Cystobacter fuscus: one gene and its partner. The protein of the gene in region 2 interacts with the protein of the main gene of each other region in a pairwise test. Links are inferred from orthologs where the notes say so. Each region holds a gene or a part of one and is shown on either strand. Other genes may lie near its edges.

Evidence for each region.
Region 1: the proteins of rlmB (region 2) and CYFUS_RS28660 interact in binary tests that used the Escherichia coli proteins (3 or more experiments, as listed by UniProt). The link is inferred for Cystobacter fuscus from one-to-one orthologs.

The regions. Positions count from the first base shown.
Region 1 is NZ_CP022098.1:7,037,758-7,040,656, forward strand. It holds CYFUS_RS28660 (NAD(P)H-hydrate dehydratase), read right to left. Parts: upstream 2,267-2,899; coding sequence 734-2,266; downstream 1-733. Other genes in the region: CYFUS_RS28650 (hypothetical protein), read right to left, coding at 1-138; tsaE (tRNA (adenosine(37)-N6)-threonylcarbamoyltransferase complex ATPase subunit type 1 TsaE), read right to left, coding at 252-737; acpS (holo-ACP synthase), read right to left, coding at 2,272-2,649; CYFUS_RS28670 (pyridoxine 5'-phosphate synthase), read right to left, coding at 2,664-2,899. UniProt on the Escherichia coli protein: Bifunctional enzyme that catalyzes the epimerization of the S- and R-forms of NAD(P)HX and the dehydration of the S-form of NAD(P)HX at the expense of ADP, which is converted to AMP.
Region 2 is NZ_CP022098.1:7,904,887-7,908,282, reverse strand. What follows is about bases 278-3,139. They hold rlmB (23S rRNA (guanosine(2251)-2'-O)-methyltransferase RlmB), read left to right. Parts: upstream 278-1,230; coding sequence 1,231-2,049; downstream 2,050-3,139. Other genes in these bases: tuf (elongation factor Tu), read left to right, coding at 2,620-3,139; CYFUS_RS31865 (hypothetical protein), read left to right, coding at 775-1,224; CYFUS_RS31870 (ATP-grasp domain-containing protein), read left to right, coding at 278-700. In the rest of the region: more of CYFUS_RS31870, read left to right, coding at 1-277; more of tuf, read left to right, coding at 3,140-3,396. UniProt on the Escherichia coli protein: Specifically methylates the ribose of guanosine 2251 in 23S rRNA.

The DNA of each region.
Region 1 (2,899 bases), 870 kb from region 2 along the record:
GGCGTCGGACGGTGTCCCGTCGGGGACCGTCACGTCGAAGGTGACGGTGGCGTGGGGGTACTCCTGAGGCGGAGGCTCGATGGCGCCACACCCCATCAGCACCACACTGGCGAGCGGGATGAGCAAGAACCACTTCACGGCGTGGCAGGGGTTCATGGGCGCAGGATATGCCAACCCCTCGCCGCGGAGGGCACGGCCCGCCCATCTGTTGTCCGCTGCACGAACCCCCGGACCCCCTCCGTGTTGCCCGGTCAGCGCTCGGCCAGCAACCAGTCCTTCAGCAAGCCGGCGGGCCGCGCGCCCCAGGCCTCGGCCACCAGCTCGCGGGACTCCTCGCCCACCTCGCGCAGGGTGAGCCGCAGGTACTCGCGCGGCGCGGCCTCGGGGATGCGATCCAACCACTCCACCAGCAGCGCGCCGTCGCCACCCACCATGTCCAGGAAGCCCGTGGCGTACAGCTCGTCGTAGTCGGCCAGCCGGTAGAGGTCCGCGTGGTAGAGCGTCAATCGCCCCTGGTAGGGGTAGACGATGGCGAAGGTGGGGCTCGCCACCTGCGAGCGCTCCACCCCGGCGCCCTCGGCCACGCCACGCACCAGGTGCGTCTTGCCCGCGCCGAGATCGCCCACCAGCCCCACGAAGTCCCCCGGCTGGAGCAACCGCCCGAGCCGCACGCCCAGGCCGTGGGTCTCCTCGGGCGAGCCCGAGCGCACCGTGTGGCTCAGCGTGGGCACGCTCATCGCTCCCACCGCGTCCACACCGAGCACAGCCCCTTCACCACGTCCGAGGCGATGAGGCCCAGCCGGCCCCGCCGCCCGGCGGCCAGATCTCCCGCCAGCCCGTGCGCATACACGGCCGTCCAGGCGGCCTCGGGGAGCTTCAGGCCCTGGGCGAGCAGGGCGCCCAGCACGCCGCTCAGCACGTCCCCCGTGCCGCCGGTGGCCATGCCCGGATTGCCCGTGGGGTTGACGTACACGGTGCCATCCGCGTGGGCGATGAGCGTGCGCGCCCCCTTGAGCACGAGCGTCACCCCGTGCGTGCGCGCGAAGTCCCGCGCCACCTTCACCCGATCCTTCTGCAGCTCCTTCGTGGGCAGGCCGGACAGCCGCGACATCTCGCCCGGGTGGGGCGTGAGCACCACGGGCCCCCTGGCCCGGCGCAGCACCCCCAGGTCCGTGGAGACGGCGTTGAGCGCGTCCGCGTCCAGCACCACGGGCACGTCCACGCGCTCGAGCAGCTCGCCGAGCAGCGCCGCCGTCTCCTCGCCGCGAGGGATGCCAGGGCCCACCACGAGCGCGTCCTTCTGCTCCGCCGCGGCGAGCAGGGACTCCAGGTCCGCCCGCCCCAGGGGACCGCGATCCTCCAGGGGCCAGCCCATCAGCTCGGGAGCATGGCCGAGCACCGACTCCACCACCTGGGCACGCGTGGCCACGGTGACGAGCCCCGCCCCTGCGCGCAGGGCGCTCAACGCGCTCAGGGCCGCCGCCCCGGACTTGCCCAGGCTGCCGGCCACCACCAGCACGTGCCCGTAGGTGCCCTTGTGGGTGTCCGAGCGGCGCGGGGCGATTGCACCCCGGGCATCGGCCTCCTCGACGAGGAAGACCTCCGCGCCCGCCTGGGCCTCGACGGCGTCGGCGGGAATGCCGATGTCCACGCACCGCACCTCGCCGCACAGCGTGACGCCGGGCTCCAGCACCTGCCCCTGCTTGAGGAAGCCGAAGGTGACGGTGGCATCCGCCTCCACGCAGGGCTCGAAGGGCACTCCCGTGTCCGAGTGCAGCCCCGAGGGCACGTCCGCGGCCACCACCTTCGCCCCCGCCGCGCGCCAGCGACGCACGTGCTCGATCGCCTTGGCGAACTCCCCGCTGGGAGGCCGGGTGAGCCCGGTGCCGAAGATGGCATCCACCACCACGTCCCCCACCCGCGGCTCCTCCACCGCCCCGAGTGCCTGGGGCTCGAGACCCGAGGGCCCCAGGGCGAGCAGGTTGCGCTGGGAGTCCGGCGTGAGCTTGTCCCGGGGACCCACGAGCACCAGCGTCACCCGTCGGCCCCAGGCATGGAGCAGGCGAGCCGCCACCAGCCCGTCGCCACCGTTGTTGCCAGGTCCGCACACGACGAGGAAGCGCCCGCCCGGCGAGCCGAGCTCCCGGGCCACCTCCGCCAGCTCCCGTCCGGCGTTCTCCATCAACAACGGGGACGGCATGCCGAAGTGGTCTCCGGCGGCGCGGTCGGCCGCGCGCATCCGCTCGGCGGTGAGGACTCGGCGCATGACGTTCAGCTCCTCTCTTGCAGGACCACGGTGGCGGCGGCGACGCCCGCGTCATGGGTGAGCGCGAGGAAGGCCTCCGCGCGCCGCTTCTCCATCTCCACGCGCGCCACGCCCGACAGGCGGAAGCCCGGGGGACCGCCCGCGCGCACCACTTCCATGTCGTGCCAGGTGAGGCCCTTGGGCGCGCCCAGGGCCTTGATGAGTGCTTCCTTGGCGGCGAAGCGTGCCGCGTAGGCGCTCGCCTTGTCCGAGCGCGCGTCGCACAGCTCGCGCTCGGCCGGCGTGTACACGCGCTCGAGGAAGCGCTCGGCGCGGGCTCCGTCCAGGATGCGCTGGATGCGGGCCACCGAGCAGATGTCCAACCCCAGGCCGATGATCGCCATGGCGCGCGCTCGCCCTAGCCCGGGTTGCGCATCAGCTCGAGCATCTCGCGCACCGCGCGCTCGAAGCCCACGAGCACGGCGCGCGCGACGATGGCATGGCCGATGTTCAGCTCGTCGATCTCCTGGATGCGCGCGATGGCGCGCACGTTGTCGTAGTTGAGCCCATGGCCCGCGGCCACGCCCATGCCCAGCCGCGCACCCGCCTTGGCCGCGTCCACGATGCGGCTGAACTCGCGCTCGCGCTCGCGCT
Region 2 (3,396 bases):
TCCGCTGGTGAACACGGCGCGCGCCATCTCCGAGTCGCGCAACAAGATGCGCTCGCTGCAGTTGCTGTCGGCCAATGGCATCGACATCCCGGCGACGGTGATGGCGCGGGACGCGGCGGACCTGAAGGCCATGGTGGGGCTGGTGGGGGGCGTGCCGGTCCTGGTGAAGCTGCTGCAGGGCCAGGAGAAGCGCGGGGTGATGGTGTGCGAGAGCCTCCAGTCCCTGGAAGCCGCGCTCGAGGCCATCCTGGGCCTGGGACACAACCTCATCGTCCAGCAGTACGTGCAGCACTCGGGCAAGGACGTGCGGGTGCTGGTGGTCGGGGGGCGGGCGGTGGCGGCGGTACGGCGCCGGCCACGGGTGGGGCGGCTTTCCTACACGCTCAACCGGGGCGCGCGGCTGGAGGCGCTGCAATTGACCGAGTCCCAGCGGGTGGCGGCGGAGCGGACGGCCATGCTGGTGGGGCTGGAGGTCGCGGCGGTGGATCTGCTCGACGTGCCAGAGGGCCCCCCCAAGGTGTTCGAGGTCAACAGCTCGCCAGCCCTCGCGGAGATGGAGTCGGCCACGGGGCAGGACCTGGCCCGCATCATCATCGAGCGCGCCGAGCAACTGGCGGCGGGGAACTCCGGGGTGGAGTCCTCCGAGGCGCGGTCGACGGCCGTGCCGCGGCGCAAGCGGGCATCCAAGGCCGAGGGTTGAACCATAAAGAGGCCTGCGAGCGGGGGAGGGTGGGTGATATAGGGGCGGCGCTGGACAGCCCAGGAGACCACGCCATGCCGCACATCCGACCCCTCAGCACCCTGGCCGCCGCGGTGGTGGCCCTCGCCTGCACCCAGGGCCACGCCGAAGCCCCCGTGGATCCCGCCACGCTCTACGAGGTGAGCACCGCGGGCTCGTCCACGCAGCTCAAGACGGGTGGGCAGGGCACGTTCGTGCTGGCCATCAAGAGCAAGCCGGGCGCGCATGTGTCCGACGAGGCGCCGCTGAAGCTGGAGCTCGAGGGGGCGCAACTCTCCTTCACCCAGAAGACGCTCGCGTTGAAGGACTCGGTGGCGAAGAAGGTCGAGGGACAGGCCTTCGTGGATCCCCGCTTCGAGGTGCCGTTCACGGCGACGGCTGTCGGCAAGGGCACGGTGGAGGCGAAGCTCACCTTCTTCATCTGCACGGAGCAGTTGTGTGCCCGGCAGAAGAAGACGTTCTCCGTGCCCGTCGAGGTTCTCTAGCCCGTGGTGCGCCAGCGTCCGTCGTCGAGGGGCAGTGAGCGGGGCACGGAGCGCGAGCGCGCCGAGCAGCGCCACGTCTACGGAGTGAATCCGGTCCTCGAGTCGCTCCGTGCCCATGCCCAGAGGGTGGAGCGGCTCTTCATCACCGAGGGACAGCTGGCGGCGAAGGCCGCGGCGGAGATACTCAGCCGCGCCCGGGAGGCGGGGATCCGGGTGGAGCGGGTGCCACGCGAGCGCCTGGCGGCGATGGCCGAGGGCGGCGTGCACCAGGGCGTGGTGGCCGAGCTCCGGGGGTTCGAGTACGCGGAGTTCTCCGAGTTGCTCGAGTCAGCCGCCCGGAGCGAGCGGCCGGCCCTGTGGGTGGTGCTGGACGGCATCCAGGATCCGCACAACTTCGGGGCCATCATCCGCTCGGCGCATGCGTTGGGGGCGCATGGGGTGGTCATCGCGAAGGACCGGGCGGTTCCCGTGACGGGCGTGGTGGCCAAGGCCTCCGCGGGGGCGGTGGAGCACTGCCCCATCGCGCGGGTGGTCAACCTGTCGCGGACCCTGGAGGAGTTGAAGGAAGCGGGCGTGTGGATCGCCGCGGCCGACCCCCACTCGAAGATCCCCTTGTGGAGCGCGCGGCTGGATGGGCCCTTGGCGGTCGTGGTGGGGGCCGAGGGGGCGGGGGTTCGCCCCGGCGTCCTCGAGCACTGCGACTTCCGCCTGCAGATTCCGATGCTGGGCCAGGTGGGCTCGCTGAATGCGTCGGTTTCGGCGGCGATTCTGCTATACGAGGCCGCCCGCCAGCGGGGCAGCGCGCGCCCGGGTGCCACGAAGTAAACTCCCCGGCGCAAACTGCTTGACTTGGATGGCGGGGGCCTCTACAAGGGCGCCCCTCGACGGGGACGGCAGGTGGCTCCCCGGCGAATGGACGGGCGGGTCGGGGAAGCAGCCGGGCAGTGCCGCATGCCGGTGTAGCTCAGTCGGTAGAGCAACTGATTTGTAATCAGTAGGTCGCGGGTTCAAATCCCGCCGCCGGCCAGGGATGAGGGGCCGCGGGTGAGGGCCCGGAAGCAGAAGAAAGCAGTAGGAAGAAACGGTGGTTCTGCGGTAGTTGAAGAGCGGTACGGAGGGGTACCCAAGCGGCCAAAGGGAGCAGACTGTAAATCTGCCGGTTCACGCCTTCGTTGGTTCGAATCCAACCCCCTCCACTCAGAATCGCGGGAATAGCTCAGTTGGTAGAGCGTCAGCCTTCCAAGCTGAATGTCGTGGGTTCGAATCCCATTTCCCGCTCCAGTTGTTGCAGTCGCAAATACAAGCCCTGATAGCTCAGTTGGCAGAGCGCATCCTTGGTAAGGATGAGGTCACCAGTTCAATCCTGGTTCAGGGCTCCATTTTTCGAGGTGCGTTATGTCCAAGGAGAAGTTCGACAGAAGCTTGCCGCACGTCAACATCGGCACCATCGGCCACGTTGACCACGGCAAGACGTCCCTCACGGCGGCCATCACCAAGGTGCTGGCGAAGACGGGCGGCGCGACGTTCCTCGCGTACGACCAGATCGACAAGGCCCCCGAGGAGCGCGAGCGCGGCATCACCATCTCCACGGCGCACGTGGAGTACAAGACGAAGAACCGGCACTACGCCCACGTGGACTGCCCGGGGCACGCCGACTACGTCAAGAACATGATCACGGGCGCGGCGCAGATGGACGGCGCCATCCTGGTGGTGTCGGCGGCGGACGGCCCGATGCCCCAGACGCGCGAGCACATCCTGCTGGCGCGCCAGGTGGGCGTGCCCTACATCGTGGTCTTCCTGAACAAGGTGGACCTGCTGGACGACCCCGAGCTGCGCGAGCTCGTGGAGATGGAGGTGCGCGACCTGCTCAAGAAGTACGAGTTCCCGGGCGACACCATCCCCATCGTGCCGGGCAGCGCCGTCAAGGCGCTCGAGGGTGACACCTCGGAGATTGGCGAGCCGGCCATCCTGAAGCTGATGGAGGCGGTGGACAGCTACATCCCCACGCCGCAGCGCGCCACGGACAAGCCCTTCCTGATGCCGGTGGAGGACGTGTTCTCCATCGCCGGCCGTGGAACGGTGGCCACCGGCCGCGTGGAGCGCGGCATCATCAAGGTGGGCGAGGAAGTGGAAGTGGTGGGTCTGCGCGCCACGCAGAAGACGGTGGTGACG